2 regions of the Faecalicatena sp. genome follow, and region 1 is predicted to be linked to the other one. Evidence: predicted binding sites of a transcription regulator. Region 1 holds the regulator's gene; the other holds the start of a gene.
What was found. The regulator NrdR, encoded in region 1, represses ribonucleotide reductase genes. The targets are predictions, from matches to a motif close to CACAANATNTTGTG.

Region 1 (11,390 bases):
CTTTATCGTACTTCATGGCTGTGATATTCCCCAGGCTGTCTGTCAGGGATGTCATCTTGCCCAATGCATTATAGGTAAACTTATAAGAATTCCCATTTCCGTCTGTGGATTCAAGCAGCTCTCCGTTTCCATTATAGACCATGGTGTTTGTATATCCGGCAGCATCTTTGATCTCTGCCACTCTACCGGCTGCATCATAGCCGTATGCTTCTGTGCGTCCCTCCTCATCTGTAACTGCTGTCTGCTGATTTGCAGCATCATAGGTAAAGGATACGACACTGCCATCCGGCTTTGTGGCTGACAGCAAATTCCCGTTCTTGTCATAAGAATAAGTCAGCGCTCTGCCACTGTCATCTGTTGCTGTCAACAGCTGGCCTAATGCATCATATGTATAGGATGTTGTCACTCCCATCACATCTGTTTCCGATACGAGATTCCCCATGGCATCATAGATATAAGATGCTTTACTTCCATCCGGGTAGTTCGTCTCTGTGATATGTCCGGCAGAATCGTACTTGTAAGTCAGAACATTGCCCTTTGCATCTGTTGTTTTCGTAACAAGGCCCAGGCTGTTATATTCGGAAAGCGTCTCATATCCCCGGCCGTCTTTCATCCCGGTCATATTTCCGGCTGCATCATAAGTAAAGCTGATGGTTCCTGCTTCTTCTGTTGTCTTGCTGATAATACGTCCCATGGAATCGTATTCTGTAACAATAACATTTCCCTTCGGATCCGTCTGGCTGATCTCCAGACCGTTCTTATTATAGGTGTACAGCATCTCGCCGCCATTTGGCAGGATTCCTTTGGTGATGTTATACATGGCATCGTATTCGAAACCTGTTGTATTTCCCACCGGGTCTGTAATGGACAGAATATTTCCGATCTGATCGATCCCATAGGAGGTCACCGATCCGTCGCCTGCTGTCTCGGAAAGCAGATTGCCTGCTGCATCATATACCTTGGATACGGTGCGTCCCAATGGGTCAGTCATCCCCGTCTGCCGTCCCATGGCATCATAGGAGAAGCCCCATGTATTTCCATTGCCGTCTGTATAGGATACCAGATTCGGTCCATCATAACCGTAGGAGTTCGCAACACCATTTCCATTGGTCTGTGATACCAGGCGGTGCAGTTCATCGTATGCAAAAGTGGTCACTGCTCCGTTCGGTGAGGTTACAGAAGTCACATTCCCTGCGCCGTCATACTGCATGGTGGTGACAGCACCGTCATAGTCTGTCACAGAAACCGGCAGATTCAGTTCGTTATAAGTATAAGAGCGTACTGCTCCGTCTTCCCTTGTCTCACTTAATACATTCCCATTGCCATCATAAGTATAAGATGCTGTACCTTTTGCCGTAGTCTGACTGGAAAGCTGATTGCCTTCATAGGTACTGCTCTTCGTACTGCCATCCGGGTATTCAATGGATGTGGTACGGTATTGATCGTCATAATGGTAAACTGTCACATTGCCTTCATTGTCGGTCGTTGTTGTCTGGCCATCCGCATAGGCGAAGGTAGACTGATTTCCATTTGCATCTGTCTGTGCAGTCACACGGTTTTCTTTGTCGTATTCATTGGTCACAACAGTATTGCCGTTCTCGTCCTTCCATGATGTCATACGGTTCTTCTTATCATATGCGTAAGTACGGCTGCTGCCGTTTGCATTGACAGCTTCTGTCAGATTATGATGCTTGTCATACTGATAAGTCAGTTTTGATCCGTCAGGAAGTGTGATTGCTGTAATGTATCCCTGTTTGTCCTGCTCGAAAGAAAATACTTTACCTGACGGAGTTGTTATATTTTTCAGGTTATACTCTTCATCATAGTCCAGAGTCGTCTTAAATCCTTTGATATCTGTACAATATCTCAGCATTCCATACTTATCGAAGGACCATACTGTCTTATCGGAGTCAGTCAGTTCATAACCGATATAATCATGGTCAGTGTTTTCATAGGATACTTCTTTCAGCTGATACTGATAGCCTTCCGGCGCCTGATAGGTTCCATCACCTTTTGGAGCCATGAAGAGATAACTGCCATCGCCTCTGGAAAAGATGATGCTGCCATCCTCAGCCTTGCTCAGAGCCTGCCCGTACTCAAAGGACCAGCCACGTCCGAACATGGAGTTCTGATCTGTTCCTTTAGAATTGTAACTGCGGCGGATAGAAAATTCCCCGTTCAGCTCAGGAAGTACGGCATCCTCCTGTTCCATGAAGAAGTTGCCCGTATTCAGATTGACCGGTTCAAACCCAAATTCACAATGCAGGCCGCGCCCCATAAGTGCTCCGTCAATCTTACGTTTGTCAATATCAGACAATGGTTCCGGACTGTAAGGCTCATTCGTCTTCGGATTGCGGATAAAGATCGTATTGTTTTCGATCACAAGCGTATCCTGTACATGGTTATCCTTCATAATATCAACAAGTGGTACGCCATAATACTTCGCGATCTTCGGGAATGTGTCAAACTGCTTCACTTTGTAGATAACAAAGCTGTCACTCTCCTTCTCGCCGCTGCTCTTGTCATCCTTCCTGGCAATCGCCTTGATCTTGTAGAGCTTATCTGTCTTTAACCCCGCATACAGCGCGCTCTGCCAGTTGGAATCTTTGCTCTTATACTTTGTGGCATTCGGAAACTGCGCCAGAAACTCTGTGTTATCCGGGTATTTATACTCTCCCTGGGCATCTGCTACGAGATGAATCTCTGCATCATCTTCATCTGGTGAAAGGTAATACTCTACAACTGACTTGCTCTTGGAAAGTCCGTCTGCAAATACCGCATCGAACTGCAGCTTGCCTTCCGGGCTTTTTTCGGTCATCGGCCGCAGCTGTATGGACAGATCTTCCAGCGGCATGTCACGCAGGAACGGGTCTTCTGCGGATGACCACTCCACCGTCAGCTTCGGACCGTACGGTGAATTCTTGTTATTCATAACTTCACACTGCATTGCAGCCTCAAGTCCGCTGGCCTCGTCAATTGCCTTTAAGACCATGCCGTGATTCGGATACGTTCCCTGTATCCAGTCATTGATCATGTCCTTGACATTATAATTGATATACTCATTTGCTACTGGTTTTGAATTCTGTACATCAATAAAGGTATGTTCTGCCGGCTGATGGATCCAGGTGATATCATCCGCCCATTCAGAATCTACACGGTACAATCCGAATTCTGCTGATCCATCGCCGAAGTTTGTCAGCTGGCTGACCGAAAAGGTAGCGCTGTCGATCTTGGAGTCCTTTGGAATCTCTGCAAAGTCATAGTTTACTCTGACATAAGTCCTGCAGATCATCAGCATGGCACCCTTTGTGATAAGGTTTCCAGATACAATTCCATCATCATATCCTACATACGGAAAACCATTATCTCCCACAATCGTATCCGGTGCGCCCTGTTCCACATCGATCAGGCTGAAATATTCTCTGGTCACATTAACTGTCGTCGGATCAATTCTGACCGGATACTGGCGTTCCTCGCTATTCAGCCACTCCTGGTCCGGTGTGACAACAAGATAGGTTCTCCCCTCTTCTGTCTGCAGGGAAAGTGTGATATTCATGGATATCGCTCCTGCGGCATCCATCATAATCGGTGCTTCCAAGACATAGATCGTCTCTTCGCGGCTGCCTTCTTCATACAGACATATGACTCCGTCCTCTTCCACTGCCTCTAAGCCATCTAATACCAGTTCATATTTATACTCCGGTATCTCTGCTTTCTTCTGTAGAACAATGTCTTCCTTGATATTATTATCGAGAATCGTATACTGGACATCAATTCCTTCCTGCACCTGATTGTAAAGAACTGCATTGTCCTTGATCACAGGATGACTGTAATCTCCGGATAAAGGTATGATCTCCAGACGCTTTCCTTCCTTCTCCAGAACGACTCCCGCCTGTTCTGTGATATTCTTAGGCAGGGTCACCTGATAGTCATTTGCCTGATTCACCACGGCTCCCTCAGCACTGCGGGTCTTTGGTTCCACCAGGTTATTGTCTACCTTTTTCAGTTCCCCGTCTGTATCTTCATAGACACCCATATAGCCGCCGAACTGAGTCAGATATTCTCCGTCCGCCTGCTTGTAAGTCTTAGATGTCTCATTGTAATCTATTAATTCACCCTCCGGTTCTTCTGGAATCGGATAATAGTCTTCCGGCTCTTTTAGTTCTACCGGTTCCTTCTTACCGTCCTCTTCTGTCTTCTTTTCATCAGCAGATTCATCCCTGGCATCTGGATTCTCCGTGCTGTCCTGCGCATCCGGCTTCGGTTCCTCTGCCTTAGGTTCCTCTGGCTGTGATTCTTCTGTCTTGGGTTTCTCTGGCTGTGGTTCCTCTGGCTGCGGTTCTTCTGCCTTTGGCTCTTCAGTCTGACCGGCAGGCTCGCCTGTTCCTGCTACATCCCCCTCATCAAGAACTTCCTGTACATCCGATATTGCCTCAGGCTGCTCCATTGTGACTTCTCTTGGGGCATTCTCAATCATATCTTTTGCATATACAAACACAGGGCCAGTCCCCTGCCCGGCTAAAATCACTGCCATAAATAAACTCACGGCTGTTCTAAAGATTCGCTTCTTTTTCATTCGTGTCCTCCCTCATGAATTGGTTAATAAATCCCGCGGCGTGGTTTTACTGGTAAACCTGGTGGTGCCAGTGCCTATCTTTTATTTTTCTTGCTTAATTTTTTTACCTTTTCTGGGATTTCAGGCTCATAGAGGCCAAATAGTGTAGGAAGTCCCCCTCCCCTCAAAGCCATTTCTTCAGATATCTTTGCCACTTTGCCCAATACGTTTTTCTTAGTCTCCTTTTTCATGTCTTCTTTCCTCCATTCCTTTTCCTACTGCCATTAAAGCAGTGATAGCAGTAATTGACAGAACAATCGTATATGTCCATATCTGGCCAATCCGACAGATTGCCATAGCCAGTATGATCCACACCATGCATCTGCTTACTGCCTTCTTCTTTGCATGCATTTTCTCTTCATCAGTTAATTTGTTCCGATGAAGAACCGGTGCATACTTCCGGATTACACATAGATTTATCAATAAAACCAGCAAAAATAATGCGGGATTTATTTCAAAATAATTCAAAAAACGTGAAAAACAGGCTATTATAATGAATATAATGCAGTACAGTGATCCACATCTGGTATAAGATGAGGCATGGAAACCACCAGCATATGGCCTCAGTGTTGCCAATACTAAAAAATACAAGATTCCTTGTCCAATGTCTCGAAAAAAGCTGGAAAGCATCAGCACCAATAAAAGATTAATCACTGTGGATATCAGCAATTCCAAACCGTATTCATAAATTTCTTTATCGTCCTCATTGATTATGTCTTCCTTTAAAAAAAGAACTGCTATTTTTCTTGCCCCGTAACGAATCATGCCTATTCACTCCTTTAAACGAAATCTTAACTTTTTATGGTTTATACGACAACCTTTTTGGTACAAAATGCCGTTAAAACGTCATATTTCGCATTGTTAGCATACAAATTGCACAAAAAAGAGATGGAGAGCTCTTCTCCATCTCTTTTCCAATCTTATTATAAAGGCAAAAATACATGTGCACAGAATTTAGAATCCTCTTCATAGTATTCTACTACCCCACCTAGCTCCTCTGCCAGCTCGATCACTGTTGTATGACCGACTCCATGCATCTCCTGATCTTCCTTGTCTGAATGTAATTGAGGGTTACTGTCCAGCACTGATCTGCTGATTCTATTTTTTATTGTAATATTAGATACCCCCTCTTCCCTCTTAAGTATGAAATCTATCTTTCTAATTTCCTGCTCCTTCATACTGGCCTCAATAGCATTATCCAGCAGATTAAAAAGAATAATTCCAATTTCTATTTTATTCCAAAGACTGATGTCACCTGAAATCGTGCATGCGATATCTATTTTATTCTCTTTACATTGATATATCTTTGTGTTAACTATGGAATCTATTAAGGGATTATTAGTATTCACAAACTCACAGTTCATTTCAAGGTATCTGCCAGTTATACTTTGTAAATATTTATCCAGTTCTTCATACTTCCCATCTGCTAAAAGCGTCTGCATGCTCATACAGTGATTCTTATAATCATGTATAAACTGACGAATCCGTGTATAGGATCGTTTGAATTCTTTAATTTGTTTCTCCTTTTCCTGTGTCTGCAGTTGTATCAGTTCAAATTTCAGCAGCTTATTATCCTGATCACTGATTTTGAATATGGAATATCCTATGTAAATGCTGATCAAAACCATACCTGCTGAAACAGCAATTAATATTGTATTGACTGTCAAATTGTACACACCTGAATTTATGACATAAAAGAGCAGTACTTCTATACTAATATTTAACATAATCAATATATTAGCGATCAGATAAAATTTCTTAGTAAGGTTGATGACATTTCGCTTGTAAAACAAACGTATCCTTCTCAGTGAATACCAAAGGATGATTTTAGTTAAAAACGCAGCCAACAGTAGATACCCATTTTCATTCTCTAAAAACAAATACACTGTCCTTTCACTGGCAAAAGCAAAAACTTGTATAACCAAAATATCTATCACTGCTATTACCATAAGTGGAAATAAACAAACTAAAAGCCGAACTTCCCACTTTTGTTCCAGAAGTAAGTAACTAAATGTAAAAAGAATCAGAAAGTATGTGAAAAGAACGATTACATGACTGTGCCTCGACATAACATTAAACTGCACTGCCAGATACAGAAGCACTACAAGCACACATGTCCATATTTTCCTGTAAGATACTCTCCTCTTCCATCCCAGAAACCTAATTAGAAACTCCACAATAATCAGAATCTCCAGCATACTTAGCATCTGTCCGATTAAATTCATGCCCCATTCCATCTCAATCTCTCCTGCTAATCGTAAACTGTTCTTTTACCAGCTTCTGCCTGTCTCTGCTTATAGGAAGCCTGATGCCAGAATACAGGACCATCTCATTCTTTTCTATGGAAAAACATTTATCAAGATTCACAATATAACCGGAATGTATCCTCAAAAAACCGCTGCCGGAAAGAGCGACCTCATACTCCTGCATCTTTCCTCTTATTGTCATAGGTTCTTTACTTATAAGATGAACAATAACATGATGCCTGTACTTTTCAAGATATTCTATTTCCTCTTTCTTTACATGATATGCAGCCCCCTTTTCCACAAACTCGATCATTTCCTCACGCCTAAGTTTTTCCTTCATATACTGCCGCAGAGCCTTGGGTATATCTTTCTCCATGTTTTTCTTCCTGATACACTGAAACGGACAAAAAGAAAGCGATTCTAGAATCAGATTATCATGGTTCGTAAGCAGTATGATATTTTTATTCTTACTTAACGGCTCTAACTCTTTCATTACATCCATTCCTGATTTTACCGGCATATCCATGTCAAGAAAGATTAACTCATTATCCCTTACCTCATACTGTTCAAGGAATTCTCCACCATTTGAGAATACCTCTATATAAGCCGTTATTTGTTGATTTGATAATTCCTCCTGGATCAACTTCTTAACCTGTTCTGCAATCACAGATTCGTCATCACAAATTGAAATATGCAGCATATTACCACCCCCATCATTCCTTTTTGTACAATGTGCATATTGTTCTTCTGACATCTATTATAATACCAATCCTCTCCATCAACCTCACTGTCAACAAACTGTGGCACGATTTTCCTTACTTCATATTTACTGGGACCTGTGCTATTTCAAAATAGGTCTGGTTTATCAGAAAGAGTTTCGCTTGTGGGCCCCGCGCCTGCGGCATCCGCACCGCGGCCTCTACAACTTACGCCGCAGCGCACATCCCCCGGAGTTTTTTATGATATAGGAAATTCCAAGGGATTTTCCTATATCATAAAAAAGCAACCCTGATACCCTCATCAGGATTGCTTCTTCCTTCTCTCCTACTCCAAAAACTTTTTAAGCTCCGACATAAATGTATTCACATCTTTAAACTCCCGGTACACAGAAGCAAATCTCACATATGCCACCGGATCGAGCATCATCAGCTTGTCCATCACGATCTGCCCGATCTCTCTGCTTGGGATCTCCTTCTCCTCCCGGTTAAAGATCTCCAGTTCAATGGCATCGATCGTCTTCTGGATCTCTGATGCCGGAACCGGGCGTTTGTAACAGGCGCTTAACACCCCGTGTTCTATTTTTGCCCGGTCATACTGTTCCCTGTTGTTATCTTTCTTGATCACGATCAGCGGGATAGTCTCTACCTTCTCGTAGGTAGTAAACCGCTTGCCGCATTCATCACAGGAGCGTCTTCTGCGTATGGAATTATTATCTTCCGCAGGTCTTGAATCGATTACCCTTGTATCTGGATTGCCGCAATAAGGACATTTCATAATATATTCCGCCTTTCTCCAAATTCTGCACTCATTATACACAATATCTTGTATAGTGTCTAGTTGATGTTCCACATTAATATAGAAGAAATTCTCACGTTTTTCGGTATTTTTCGGTATTTTGAAATACGAAATAAAATGAAATTCCAACTGCCCTCATCAGAACTTTTGCAGGAACTTATCCTCATGCATTTCTACTAATATGATGTCCGGCCCGATCTTCTTAATGCAGTGCCACGGTATCACAAATTCGCAGTCCGTCCCCAGGAAACCGCAGATTTTCCCCGGCCCGGGAATGATGATCGCCAGCACCTTTCCATCTTTAATATCAATATCTACATCCACAACACAGCCGAGCCTCTTGCAGTCACACACATTGATCACTTCTTTTTCCCGCAGCTCACATAATCTCATCACAACATCTCCCTGCTTTTGCCAAACGATAGAAAGCACGCTTGTGCGAACTTTCTATGGTCATGAATTAAAAGTCCGCACACAGTAACAGCTTCTCTTACTGTTACCATATGCGGACTCATCAAGATCTGTGCAGATTAGATCGCCATTACCTTTTCACTCTCAAATGCTTTTGCGATCACTCCGATTAAAACTGCCCCAAGCAGTAAGGTCACGCCTAATGCCATACCGTACTGCATCATGGTCACCTCCTGTGTCAGGATCCCCTGCAGTGTGATCGAGGTGTTATAGATCGGTATCGCATACGTCCAGTCCTGCGGCGCCTTCGTTGTAAACATCGTCGTAATCCCCAGCACTAATACCAGCATGTAGACCGGCATGATATAGGAGCTTGCTTCCTTTACCGTCTTAGCGAACACAGACACCAGTACGATCAAAGCAGAGTATAAGAATGCGATCGAGATCAGCAGGAAAGCGAGCATCGCGATCTGCCCCGGATTCAGTGTCAGGTTCAGTCCCGTATCACCGGCTCCCATTCCGCCCATCATCTGCGGCATAAACGCAACCATGGCCGCCACATAGACAACAGAGGATATACCAGAGATGATCATCAATGCAAATACCTTTCCTAATACGATGGAGCTTCTCTTGATTGGAGACACAAGCAGGCTTGCCATTGTTCCGCGCTCTTTCTCTCCTGCCACCATATCCGTTCCGATCCCCATTGCCCCTGCAAACAGAAGAATCGTTACAAAGTAAGGAAGCATCATACCCAGCACCTTGCCGCCTGCTTTTTCCTCATCCTGGATCACCATATCCGGATTGTCGGAATTCACTGTAAATACTGTCAGACCATCCATATCATCTACGCGCTGTGACAGAAGCAGTTCACGGTAAGATTCAAGAACTCCGGTGGAGATCGCATTATAAGCAGCCCGTGAATAATCCTCGGAAGGATTGTAATAGGTCTTGATCTGAGGTACCAGATCCCCTGCATTGTAATTCGTCACCGCATCCTGGAAGCCTTCCGGGAACTCGATCAGCAGGTCTGCCTCGCCATTTCTGATCATCGTCTCTGTCTTCGCACGGTCACTCACTGCAGATACTTTACAGTCCTGACCTGCCTCTTTTAAGAAATCCTCGAATCCCTCCGGTGCATTCTGAATATATACGATGGAGCTGTGCTCCTCCACATCCTTCTGGGCATTCATACTTAAGTTACTGACCAGTGTCATAATACCTACCATAACCAGCACTGGAAGAAGGAATACCGATAGGATCATCTTCGTATCTTTAAATACTCTTGCGAGTTCTTTTCCGCAAATCTGTTTGATTCCGCTCATCTTAGTTCCCTCCCTTTATACTTCTGTAAAATTCAAAGAAAGCATCTTCCAGGTCTTCTGCATCTGTCTCATGCAGAAGCTCCTCCAGATTTCCCTCTGCGACCTTACAGCCATCAATAATGATACCGATCCTGTCGCAGATCTTCTCTGCCTCTGACATTACGTGGGTGGAGATGATTACCAGCTTCCCTTCATCCCTCAGCTTCTTCAAATAATCGGTCACACTTCTGGCCGTAATAACATCCAGTCCGTTAGTCGGCTCATCAAAGATCACAATGTCAGGATCATGGACAAGGCAGACTGCGATTGCCGCCTTCTGTGCCATACCTGTTGAAAGCTCCTTGATCTTCTTATGTGAAAAATCCTGGATCCCAAAGTATGTAAATAACTCCTTCTTCCTGGCCTTCAGCTGATCCTCCGGTATCTGATGCAGCCTGCCAAAAAAATCGAACATATAGTCTACTGAAAACTGCGGATCCAGCTTGATATCCCCTGTGAGGAAGCCGATCTTCTCCCTGACCTTCTCCGGCTCCTTTTGTACCTCGTGCCCCCCCACAAAGATCTCACCCTTCGTCGGCCTGATGATCGTAGAGATACAGCGCAGTGTGGTCGTCTTTCCTGCTCCATTCGGTCCCAGAAGCCCGTAGATCTCACCAGGCTTTGCACACAGGCTTAAATCATTGACAGCAGTCTTGATCGGATTTGTAGTCTTCGATTCCTTCATCTGCTTCTTGTTTAATTTATAGATCTTGGTAAGATTCCTGATTTCAATCATAATCTCCCTCCTCCTCTTTGTACTATTGTGTTAGTACAAATATAAATCTTTGTTACTCATTTGTCAAGGATAATCTTTTTCCAATTTTAAACTCTGATTTTACCCTGTTTTTATTTTCTTAAATAGGTTACAATAAAAACCAGCAGGAGGATTTATATTATGAAAGAAACGATATTATTATTTCATGCACCAGAAAAAGAAACACTATTAAAGATCGAGATGGCACTTTTCCCACTCCACATTCGGCTTAAGAAGGTAGCTTTAGAAGACTACAGCCAGCCGCTGGGCGTACTGGCAGGTATTAAGGATGCGGTTCCCGCGAAAGAAGCCTGGACCGGTGAGGACCTGCCGGACACGATGTTTGTCTTTGCCTTTTTCGATGACAACAGACTGAATATGGCACTAGCTGCCTTAAGAAAAAGCGGTGCCGGTCCCTTCCCATACAAAGCCGTCCTCACACCGACCAACCAGTTCTGGACAGCTCAGGAATGTTTTGCAGAGAT
Region 2 (11,390 bases), on a different contig from region 1:
TTATGGAGCTGGCTAACGCATACAAAGAGACAAGCCTTGCACTAAAGGTAGGAAAGCTGTTCTATTCTGAACAGACCATCTTTCCCTATAACCAGCTCGGCATCGGCAGACTGATCTATCAGCTTCCGGTTTCGATCTGTGAGAACTTTTTAAAGGAAATCTTTGGCGGTGAGGTCCCCAGGACCTTCGATGAGGAGACAACTGCCACGATCAACAAGTTCTTCCAGAACAACCTGAATATCGCCGAGACGTCCCGCCAGCTGCATATGCATAGGAATACGCTGATCTACCGTCTGGAACAGATCGAGAAACGAACCGGCCTGGATATTCGGAAGTTTGAGGATGCTATGACTTTTAAAATAGCTACTATGGTAATCAATTATTTACAGACAGAAAGGAACTCCTGATATGAATGACGCTTTTTACGAACAACTGGTAGCCCGCAAATCCCGCCCAACTGATACAGTGATCCGGATCGCAACGATCGCTCTGCTTGCAGTGATTCTGCTTTTCACGTTTCCTCTGCTTGGCTTTTTGGGAATATTGATCACAGTCGTGCTTGCTTTTCTGGCATATTACTTCGTATTTCCGAAATTGAATGTAGAATATGAGTATACCTTACTGAATCATGACATGCAGGTGGATGTGATCTACAATAAGTCCAAAAGAAAGAAATTACTTACTTTTGACATCCAGCAGGCCGAGATCATTGCTCCGAAAGGATCACCGAGACTGAATTCCAGCCATCCTGGAAAGACTCTTGATTTTTCTTCCGGGGATGCGAATGCGAAGGCTTATGCCATCATGATCTCTTTGGATCAGAAGAATACCTGCATTCTGATCGAGCCGGATGAGACAATGCTCCGCCATATCAAAGGATGGATGGGTTCCAAATTCTTTATGGATTAAAGCTTTTCTATAACATACCGAGGGCGCAGACAATCATCTGTCTGCGCCCTCGGCATATTGTTCTGTCATACCCTTTTGGTATACATGTTTTCTACTGCTCGTCTATATAAGCCTTGATATTAGAAGCATTTGCCATCTTCTGTACACCCTCGCTGTCGATCACGATCAATGTCGGGGCCTGCATGACTCCGTATTTCTTCACAAGGTCCTTATTTTCCTCGGCATCTACTACTTCATAGGAAATGTTGGCATCCTCCAGATAGTTGGTCGCAATTTTACAGTTCGGGCACTTCTTTGTCGTAAACAGAAGAGTCTTTGTCTCTCCCTGAGAAGCATGCAGTTCACTCTCTGCCTTTTTCGCTTCCTGTGTTCTGACATTCAGGTGGGAATTTGAAATATCGTAAACCTTGCGGTCCTTGAATTCCTGCGCCTTTCCATCATTCCAGTTCTTTACCGGACGGTAATAACCTGTGATACGGCTGTATACCTCTGTCTCCTCTCCACAATGCGGACACTTGAAATGTTCCCCGGTAATATACCCATGGTTCTTGCAGATAGAATACGTCGGTGACATCGTATAGTACGGCAGCTTGTAATTTTCTGCGATCTTCTTAACAAGAGAAGCCGCTGCCTTCCAGTTCGGAAGCTTTTCTCCTAAGAAGGTATGGAATACAGTTCCTGACGTATACAATGTCTGTAATTCATCCTGAATATCCAGAGCCTCGAATACATCCTCTGTATATCCAACAGGCAGATGAGAACTGTTCGTATAATATGGTGTCCCATCGCCCTCTGCCGCTGTGATGATATCCGGGAACTGCGCCACGTCATGCTTTGCCAGACGATATGTCGTAGACTCAGCAGGTGTTGCCTCCAGATTATATAGATCACCGTACATCTCCTGATAGTCGGAAAGTCTGTCTCTCATATGGTTTAGTACTGCTTTTGTAAACTCCTGTGTTTCCTTAGAAGTCATATCTTTTCTGATCCATTTTGCATTCAGTCCTGCTTCATTCATACCGATCAGACCGATCGTTGAAAAATGGTTATCAAAGGAACCAAGGTATCTCTTTGTATATGGATAGAGTCCCTCCTCCATCAGCTTGGAGATGACCACTCTCTTTGTATGAAGGGAGCTTGCAGCAATATCCATCATCTTGTCCAGTCTCTTATAGAATTCCGCTTCATTCTCAGCCAGATAGGCGATCCTTGGCATATTGATCGTAACCACTCCCACAGAGCCTGTACTCTCACCGCTTCCGAAGAAACCGCCGGATTTCTTACGAAGCTCACGGAGATCCAGACGCAGACGGCAGCACATGCTTCTGACATCACTCGGCTCCATGTCACTATTGATATAATTTGAAAAATACGGGGTTCCGTACTTAGCCGTCATTTCAAATAAAAGGCGGTTATTCTCTGTATCAGACCAGTCAAAATCTTTTGTAATGGAGTAGGTCGGTATTGGATACTGGAATCCGCGTCCGTCAGCATCTCCCTCGATCATAGTCTCTATAAAGGCTTTATTGATCATATCCATCTCTGCCTTACAGTCACCATATGTAAAGTCCTGCTCCACTCCGCCTACGATCGCCGGAAGATTAGCAAGGTCATTGGGCACTGTCCAGTCTAATGTGATATTGGAGAACGGTGCCTGTGTTCCCCAGCGGGACGGAATATTCACGCCATAGATAAAGGATTCCACACATTTTTTCACTTCCGGATACGTCAAATGATCTGCCTTGACAAATGGTGCAAGGTAGGTATCAAAAGAAGAAAATGCCTGTGCACCGGCCCACTCATTCTGCATGATCCCCAGGAAGTTCACCATCTGGTTGCACAAAACGCTTAAGTGCTTTGCAGGAGAAGATGTAATCCTTCCCGGAATTCCTCCCAGCCCCTCCTGGATCAGCTGCTTTAAGGACCAGCCTGCACAGTAACCGGTCAGCATGGACAAGTCATGGATGTGAATATCGGCATTCTTGTGTGCCTTTCCGATCTCATCATCGTAGATCTCCGACAGCCAGTAGTTCGCAGTGATAGCTCCGGAGTTGCTTAAGATCAGTCCGCCCACAGAGTAAGTCACCGTAGAGTTTTCCTTTACCCTCCAGTCTGTGATCTTGACATAACTGTCCACGATCTCTTTATAGTCAAGCAGAGTAGAATTCAGATTACGGATCTTCTCTCTCTGCTTTCTGTATAAGATATAACCCTTTGCGACATCTGCATATCCTGTCTTTATCAATACAGATTCGACACTGTCCTGGATATCCTCCACGGATACAAGACTTTCTTTTACTTTTGGTTCAAAATCTGCCGTTACCTTTAATGCAAGCAGATCAATAATGTCCTGGTTGTACTCCCTCTCCTGGGCTTCAAATGCTTTCCTGATCGCCTCGCTGATCTTGGACAGATTGAAGTCCGCTATTGTTCCATCTCTTTTTGTAACCTGATACATATTGTACGGTCGCCCCTTTCTTTAAACGATGCCAGATAATTTTTGCCCAACCATTCCAGTTGGGCATCTAAGAGTATTCTATCACTGCCCTGGTATCTTGTCAACAAAAGAACAACAATATATAGTGTCAACTTTTGAGTTTACAACTACATATTGTTGTTTATAAATTTATTGTATTATCAGAATATTCTTTCTATAGAAACTTTCCCGACCTATTATTCTACACCGCGCAGCTTTGCATTCGGTACGTTCCTTTTCACGATCTCCAATGCCTGCTCCATAATATCCTTATTGTATGCCCTCAGACCATCCCGGATCAGATCCCCTGAGTCAACAAAGCCTTGTAGATAATACCTCTCGGCTCCCTTGAGCCAGCGCCCGATCGCAGCAAAGTCTTCCCTCTTATGAAATTCTCTGACAACTGTCGTCCGAAACTCATATGGGACTGCTCCAGACTTGAGATAGTCTACACTTTGAAGAATATTTTCCAGGTTATACCCTTCAATACCGATCGTTTCCCCATATTTATTCGGGGCATTCTTAATATCCATCGCCACATAATCCACAAGCTCTTGTTCCACTAACTGTCGCAGTCTGGTTATAATGCTTCCATTCGTGTCAAGCTTCACAGAATACCCCAATTCCTTCACCTGTTTAATGAAATCCATGATATCCGGCTGCAGAAGTGGTTCTCCTCCTGTGACACAGACTCCATCCAGAACTCCACGGCGCTTCCTTAAAAATGCCAGGATGTCCTCCACAGGAATATCATTACCGGGATTCACATGCGTAACAAGTGACGCATTGTGGCAGAATGGACACCGGAAATTACAGCCTGCGGTAAAAACCGTGCATGCTACCTTGTCCGGATAATCTAAAAGCGTCAGTTTTTGTAATCCTTGAATATTCATCCGAAACCTCCTGGTATGGCCTTTTTATTTTCATTTTAAGAAATGATACTCTAAGCTTTAAAATGTTCCATCATAACGGGCATATATTCTCTGCTGTACTCTCCCAGCGAATAATCTCCTTTGCTCAGACACCAGTCTGAGACCAGCGCACGCTCACACAGGGAATAATATTTGGTGATCTCACTGATCGACTTGTCCTGGCGGATCTGCCCCTTCTTCTGTCCATCCTCCACCACTCTGGAGATCAGCCTGTAATATACCCTGTTCTGATCCAAAAGGTGTCTCTGTCCCTTTGCGATCAGCTGCGTAGAATACAGAGACGCCAGCAGATCGATACTGATCTTCTCCTCGATCATGGAATGGACTTTATAGTTGAGATACAAAAGCTTCTCATAATTATCCATTTCCTGATCCATTCCTGCATATAATTCCTCATAATAATCATCCAGAACCGTGGACAGCGTACTCAGCAGTTCATCCTTAGTGTTAAAATAATAATAAAAAGAACCTTTGGAAGTTCCCGATAATTCTATGATATCATCCACTGTTGTGTGATCATAGCCTTTATCATGGAATAACTGCCATGCCGCCGATACGATCCTTGCTTTCACACCCTTATTTTCCGTCTCCATAATCACTAACCTTCTTTTCGTAAATTTCTTATTTACTATTCTACCATAAAAAACAGAACGTGCAAAGGATTTCAAAGGGGTCAGACCCCTTTGAAATAATTCCCTGTAGTCACTGCTTTACGAAATCACAAAAGACCGGCCCCGCATCAGCAGGAACCGGCCTGATATTCATAATGATATGAGGTTAAATTACATATTCTTAGAAATCTCAGCGCAGGCTTTCATCGCTTCAATCACAGCGCTTCTAAAACCATTCTTCTCCAATACACGTACCGCCTCGATCGTAGTTCCTGCCGGAGAGCATACCATATCTTTTAATTCTCCTGGATGTTTTCCTGTCTCAAGAACCATCTTCGCACTTCCGTAAACTGCCTGTGCAGCAAATTTATAAGCCTGGGCTCTCGGCATTCCATCGGCAACTGCTGCGTCAGCCATTGCTTCAATGAACATGAATACATATGCCGGGGAGCTTCCGCTTGTAGAAACAACGACATCCATCAGTCGCTCCGGAATCACCTCGACCTTACCGAACGCACTTAAAATGCTGACTGCATAGTTTCGCTCCTCTTCTGTCACATATTCATTGGCACAAGCCGCTGTCATACCCTCGCCTACCATAGCCGGTGTATTCGGCATAGTGCGTACGATCTTCACCTTTTTTCCGAACTGCTCTTCCAGCCAAGCCAGTGTTTTTCCCGGTGCGATCGTGATGATGATCTGCTCATCCCTTACATAATCCTTGATCTCTGCAATCGTAGAGGCATAGAACTGCGGTTTTACAGAAAGCACGACCACCTCTGCTTTCTCGATCACCTCTTTATTATCTGCCGTTACATTGATGCCATATGCAGCTTTTGCTCTTTCCCTGCCTGGTTCAAAGATGTCGGAACCGATGATCTCTTCCGGTTTGAATATCCCTTCTTTGATGATGCCGCCCATGATCGCCCCAGCCATATTACCTGTACCGATAAATCCTAATTTCATAATGCTCCTCCTTGTCTGATTCGTCCAATATTTCACAATGTGCCTCAAAGGGGTCAGACCCCTTTGAAATTCATTTGTATACAATATATTATTTTGTATACATTTTCATCTCTTGGATACAATATAACATTTCCCTTATCAGAAGTCAATCTATATCCGTAAGAAAATTCCCTTACCTCACCGTAAAGCTGCTCTCCGTATCCAGTGGTATTTCTTTTGTATCCATCCACTCGATCGAAATAAAATGTCCCTGGTTCAACCCCACCAGAAGCTTATTGATCATGGGTTCCCGTCCCTGGACCTCCATCAGCACAGTGCCATCCCATTCGTTCTTCACCCAGCCGGTCAATCCCAGCGACTGGGCGAGGTATTTTGCAGTGTAACGAAAACCAACACCCTGCACCCTGCCATAAAATACAATACGTTTCCTTACTTCTGCCATGTGCTCTCACCCCATTTCCTTACATCTAAGTTGCAATCTTCCTTGATTTCCTATATAATTTGTATACAGTAACCCATTTCGTATACAATTAAGATTCTAAATACATCACAGAGGTACCATTATGGCTGAAAAACATGTTTCCCTGGCGGATCAGGCTTACGAGACCATCCGCACCAATATCCTAAACCTGACTTATCCTCCCGGTATGCAGCTGACTGAGGCCAGGCTTACTGCGGATCTGAATATGAGCCGCAACCCTGTACGCACGGCAATCAAGATGCTGCAGTCCGAAGGCCTGATCGTCACCGATTATTATAAATCCATGACAGTAAAGGAGATCACTGACAAAGATATCCGTGAGATCTACCAGCTCCGTGAGCTTCTCGAGGGCAGTGCATTCCGTCTGATCTTCACCTCCGGGCGATTCGAAGAGTATTCCTACCGCATCGAGGAAAAGCTTGTCCGCATGTGTGCCGCAGCCGGTGACATTTTCCAATGGGAGATCGCCGATACTAATATGCATATGGAGATCGTAAGTATCCTCGAAAATGACCGGATCAACCGGATCTATGAAAACAACCTTTCCGAATTGATCCGCATGGGACTCAATTCGGTCAGAAACGGGATGGATATCGCCCAAACAAATGAAAACCTTAAAAAGATGGTTCTTCTGATGCGTGAAAATAAGTACGAAGAGGCTTATGCCATCCTGAAAGCGGACCATTTTACAATAGGCAAAGAGACTGCTCTGGGTTAACCAGGACAGTCTCTTCTTTTTATGTTAGTTGAAGCTCTGCTCCGTTCTCTCAATGATCTCATCCTGCAGTGCCTTACTCAGGTTTCTGAAATGATCACTGTAGCCTGCCACACGCACGATCAGGTCTTTATAATCTTCCGGATGTTTCTGTGCCTGGATCAGTGTCTCTTTATCAATAACATTGAACTGGATATGATGTCCGTCCATATTGAAATAAGTACGCACTAAGTTCGCCATCTGCTCCAGACCTTCCTCTCCTGCGACAACGCTCGGAGTAAACTTCTGGTTCAGCAGTGTACCGCCAGTCTGCAGATGATCCATCTTTGCGCAGGACTTCACGACTGCTGTCGGTCCGTTTGTATCGGCTCCCTTCTCCGGTGAGATCCCTTCGGAAACAGGTTTGTGCGCCAGACGTCCGTTCGTACTTGCCATCATCACATCGCCAAAGTAAACATGGCATGTGGTCGGCAGCATATTGATCCGGTACATTCCACCCAGCATATTCGGTCTTCCGGTCACCTGGCTTCTGTAATACTCAAATACAGACTTCATGATGCTGTCAGCGTAATCGTCATCATTGCCATACTTCGGAGTCTTATTGCGGACAAGGTTCAGGATTCTGTCATGCCCCTCAAAGTTATCATCCAGTGCCTTCATCAGCTCTGCCATGGTGAACTTCTTCTCTTCATAAACATTATATTTTACTGCTGCAAGGCAGTCTGTGATCGTACCGATACCAACCCCCTGCAGGTACTTGGTATTGTATCTTGCACCGCCGCCATTGTAGTCTTTTCCTCTTGAGATACAGTCATTTGTAATGATAGAAAGGAATGGTACCGGCATGTTTTCTGCATAGATCTTCTCGATGACATTGCTTCCCTGGATCTTGATGTCGATGAAATACTTCATCTGCGCCTTGAATGCATCGAAAAGCTCATCATATGTCTTGAAATCCTCTGCATTGCCAAGCTTCAAGCCAAGCTGTTTGCCTGTCATCTTATCATATCCATTATTCAGTGTCAGTTCGAATACTTTCGGGATATTAAAATATCCGGTCAGGATATAAGCCTCGTTTCCAAATGCCCCCGTCTCTACGCATCCGCTTGTACCGCCGCGTCTGGCATCTTCCAGTGATTTTCCTGCATTTAACAGCTCCTGGATGATCGCCTCAGTATTGTAAAATGCCGGCTGTCCCCAGCCCTTTCTGGATATCTCACATGCACGTTTTAAGAACTTCTGCGGTGTCTTTCTGCTGATCTGGACGTTAGAGCTTGGCTGCAGCAGTTTCATCTCATCCATGCAGTCCAGGATCAGGTAGCTCACATTATTAACGCCGTTCTCTCCGTCCGGTGTGATCCCGCCTGTATTCAGGTTTGCAAAATCTGTGTATGTGCTGCTTTCCTTTAACGTGATCCCTACCTTCGGCGGCGCCGGCTGGTTGTTAAATTTCACCCACAGGCATTCTAACAGCTCCAGTGCCTTCTCGTCATCCAGGCGGCCTTCCTCCACATCCTTCTCATAGAATGGGTTTAAGTGCTGATCCAGGCGTCCCGGGCTGTATGCATCCCATGGATTTAATTCACTTGTCACTCCTAAATGTACAAACCAGTACATCTGGATCGCCTGCCAGTACGTCTCAGGCTTGTGAGCCGGTACCACATCACAGTTTGCTGCGATCTGGAGCAGCTCCTCTTTCCTCTTCTCGTCTGTTTCCTTTTCAGCCAGCTCTCTTGCATAAGCGGCATATCTCTCACCCAGGATCATGATCGCATCACAAGCAAGCTTCATGCCCTCTAATTCATTTTTCTTATCCAAAGCCTCCGGATCATTCATAAAATCCAGGCTGTCGATAGACTTCTGGATGTCCTCTTTATAATCCAGGAACCCTTTCTCGTAGATCTTTACAGAACCAACTGTATGTCCTGGTCCTCTCTGCTCCATAAACTCAGTGAAGATACCAGCCTCATAGGCATCCTTCCACTGCGGTGTCATCTGGCGCAGGATCTTGCTTCTCATGGAGCGTTTCTCCCAGTATGGGATCATTACTTCTTCCTGGATCTTATAGTCCTCTTCTTTGACCTTGAAATTGATCAGCTCACGGTCATTCATGACATGCATATCCTCAACAGTATGACAGCAGAGCTCCGGGAAGGTCGGCGCAGCCTGAGGGGAGTCTCCCTTTTCTCCGACGATCAGCTCTCCCTCCCCGATATATAAGGTTTTCGTTGAAAAATAGTCTTTGAGTACCTGCCCGCGAAGCTCCGGTACTGACAGCTCGCCCTCATACTTCTTGTAAGTCTTCGTCTCACTGAGTGCGCGCTCTAGATCGATGTGCGCAGGAGTCTCCAGACTTAACTTTCTAAGGCTTTTGATTCGTGCATTCATTCCTCTTTCTTCCATGTTCTTAACCTCCTATTTTTACATTATGGTATCCGGCTTGCTGGAATAGTTCCACAAAATGATTCATTTCCTCATTACTCGGTGCATGCAGGTCTGTTCCCTCATAGCACATCCCGGCTTTCTGGTACTTCCCTGACCCGGTGTTATGGTAAGGCAGCAGATTCACCTGTGCGGCATGGATGTTCTTATCCTGCAGGTATGCGATGATCGCATTCATCGCTTCATCCGTTCCGTTCACCTCTTTGATCGTTGGGATACGGATATAGATCCTTGCTCCCGCCTGATTCAGCTTTTCCAGGTTTTCAAGGATCAGCTCGTTGCCTGCGCCCATATAGGCTTTATGTATCTCGTTGTCCATGGTCTTGATGTCATATAAAAATGTGTCCACATAAGGCAGGATCCGCTCGAAATTCTCATACGGCGCCTGTCCGCATGTATCGATCGTTACAGAGATCCCGATGCGGTGAAGCTGTTTGACAAGCTGTTCCACATAATCCATATCGGCAGTCATAACTTCGCCCCCGGATAAGGTCACCCCTCCGCCGGACTCCTCATAAAACATCTCGTCCTTCCTAAGCTCCTTAACTAATTCATTAATGGAATACTCTCTGCCTGCGATCTCACGTATGTTCAGGAGGCAATGGTCAACACATTCTCCGCATGCCGTACACTTTGTGCGGTCAGTCACAGCCTTTGCATCCTTTAAACTCACTGCCCCGTTGGGACAGGCTGCTGCGCATGCTGCGCACCCTGCACACTTCTCCTGGTCAAAAAGCAGTTCCTTCTTATAATTCTGTGTCTCTGGATTATGACACCAGACGCACCGAAGACGGCATCCCTTGAAGAAAACCGTCGTGCGTATCCCATCTCCGTCATGGATGGAATACTTCTGAATATCAGTGATCAGACTCATGATAACAACCCTCTCTTAGACTTCTTGTGAACAACACTTTTCATCGTGTTAGACTATTGTTCGTACTATAGTCTAAAAATACCACAAACCACGTTGTTTGTCAAGATTTTATCAATGCATCCTTTCCTAATATTGGATCGCATCTTCTCTGGTCATCCAAAAATGAATTCCTGTTGTGGAATCATTCCACCTGTCCTCATCAAAGTCAGACACCTCTACCCATTCCCCCGTCCGGTAAACAAAATTTTCATCCACAGTGGACCAGGCCTCTTTATAATATTGGGAGCAGTCAACACTTTTTATGACCAGTACCTTTGCCTTACTGCATCGGCAGGAATTCCTGGTTGCCGAGGTCCGCTTCGCATCCGCAGGAATCAAAAGCTCAACGATCCTGTTATCGCAGCATTTCTTATAACCGATGAAAGGTCCGGTTTCCGGGCAGTATAAGCGGAAAAACTTTGTATTCTCGTCTGTTATACAGCCTTTCAGGTCAGCCTTTTCCAGCACCGCGCAGAATAGGTTCGCACCGCGGATATCACAGCCGCTCATATCGATCCCCCGAAATGCGCCGGATGTCAGATCTGCATCCCGCAGGACTGTCCTGCGAAGTGTACAGCCCTCAAACCATGTATTATTCAGTATGCTGCCCGACAGATCAGCTTCGTCCAAGACCACATTGTAAAAGGAGGAGCGTGAAAAATCAATCAGGCGCAGGTCAGTCCCTGACAAATCCATATTTCTCAGGACTCTATCCTTAAGATCTAAGAGTTCACCCATCCTGTCAGACTGCCGGTACGCCTGTACCGCCATAAGCAGTTCTTCCTTTCGTAATTCCTGCATCCTCAATCCTCCCCGCCATTATAAGATCATATATAAGATCATAAATATGACTGCATATGTCACAGAAGCCTTTCTTTTATCATACCATAATTTACTTATGTAATGCTGCCGATTACCGCGCCTCATTTTTGACCATTTTGCACA

Region 2: AC4OGX_RS18045 (ribonucleoside triphosphate reductase) is a predicted target of NrdR. The motif match lies at 3,481-3,494, and genes of this name have one in related genera.

What each region holds. Positions count from the first base shown of each region.
Region 1 is NZ_JBZUUL010000039.1:4,629-16,018, forward strand. Features, by position in the region: partial or broken gene AC4OGX_RS18385 (DNRLRE domain-containing protein) at 1-4,576, opposite strand, end outside; gene AC4OGX_RS18390 (AgrD family cyclic lactone autoinducer peptide) at 4,651-4,806, opposite strand; gene AC4OGX_RS18395 (accessory gene regulator B family protein) at 4,790-5,380, opposite strand; gene AC4OGX_RS18400 (sensor histidine kinase) at 5,539-6,564, opposite strand; gene AC4OGX_RS18405 (LytR/AlgR family response regulator transcription factor) at 6,854-7,615, opposite strand; gene nrdR (transcriptional regulator NrdR) at 7,906-8,355, opposite strand; gene AC4OGX_RS18415 (YlmC/YmxH family sporulation protein) at 8,515-8,769, opposite strand; gene AC4OGX_RS18420 (ABC transporter permease) at 8,907-10,112, opposite strand; gene AC4OGX_RS18425 (ABC transporter ATP-binding protein) at 10,114-10,887, opposite strand; gene AC4OGX_RS18430 (DUF3783 domain-containing protein) at 11,047-11,390, shown strand, end outside.
Region 2 is NZ_JBZUUL010000038.1:119,386-130,775, reverse strand. Features, by position in the region: gene AC4OGX_RS18055 (PucR family transcriptional regulator) at 1-407, shown strand, start outside; gene AC4OGX_RS18050 (DUF6106 family protein) at 409-909, shown strand; gene AC4OGX_RS18045 (ribonucleoside triphosphate reductase) at 1,001-3,367, opposite strand; gene AC4OGX_RS18040 (anaerobic ribonucleoside-triphosphate reductase activating protein) at 3,583-4,278, opposite strand; gene AC4OGX_RS18035 (TetR/AcrR family transcriptional regulator) at 4,329-4,910, opposite strand; gene proC (pyrroline-5-carboxylate reductase) at 5,100-5,894, opposite strand; gene AC4OGX_RS18025 (acylphosphatase) at 6,067-6,336, opposite strand; gene AC4OGX_RS18020 (GntR family transcriptional regulator) at 6,458-7,093, shown strand; gene hypD (trans-4-hydroxy-L-proline dehydratase) at 7,118-9,493, opposite strand; gene AC4OGX_RS18010 (trans-4-hydroxy-L-proline dehydratase activase) at 9,498-10,406, opposite strand; gene AC4OGX_RS18005 (pentapeptide repeat-containing protein) at 10,533-11,246, opposite strand.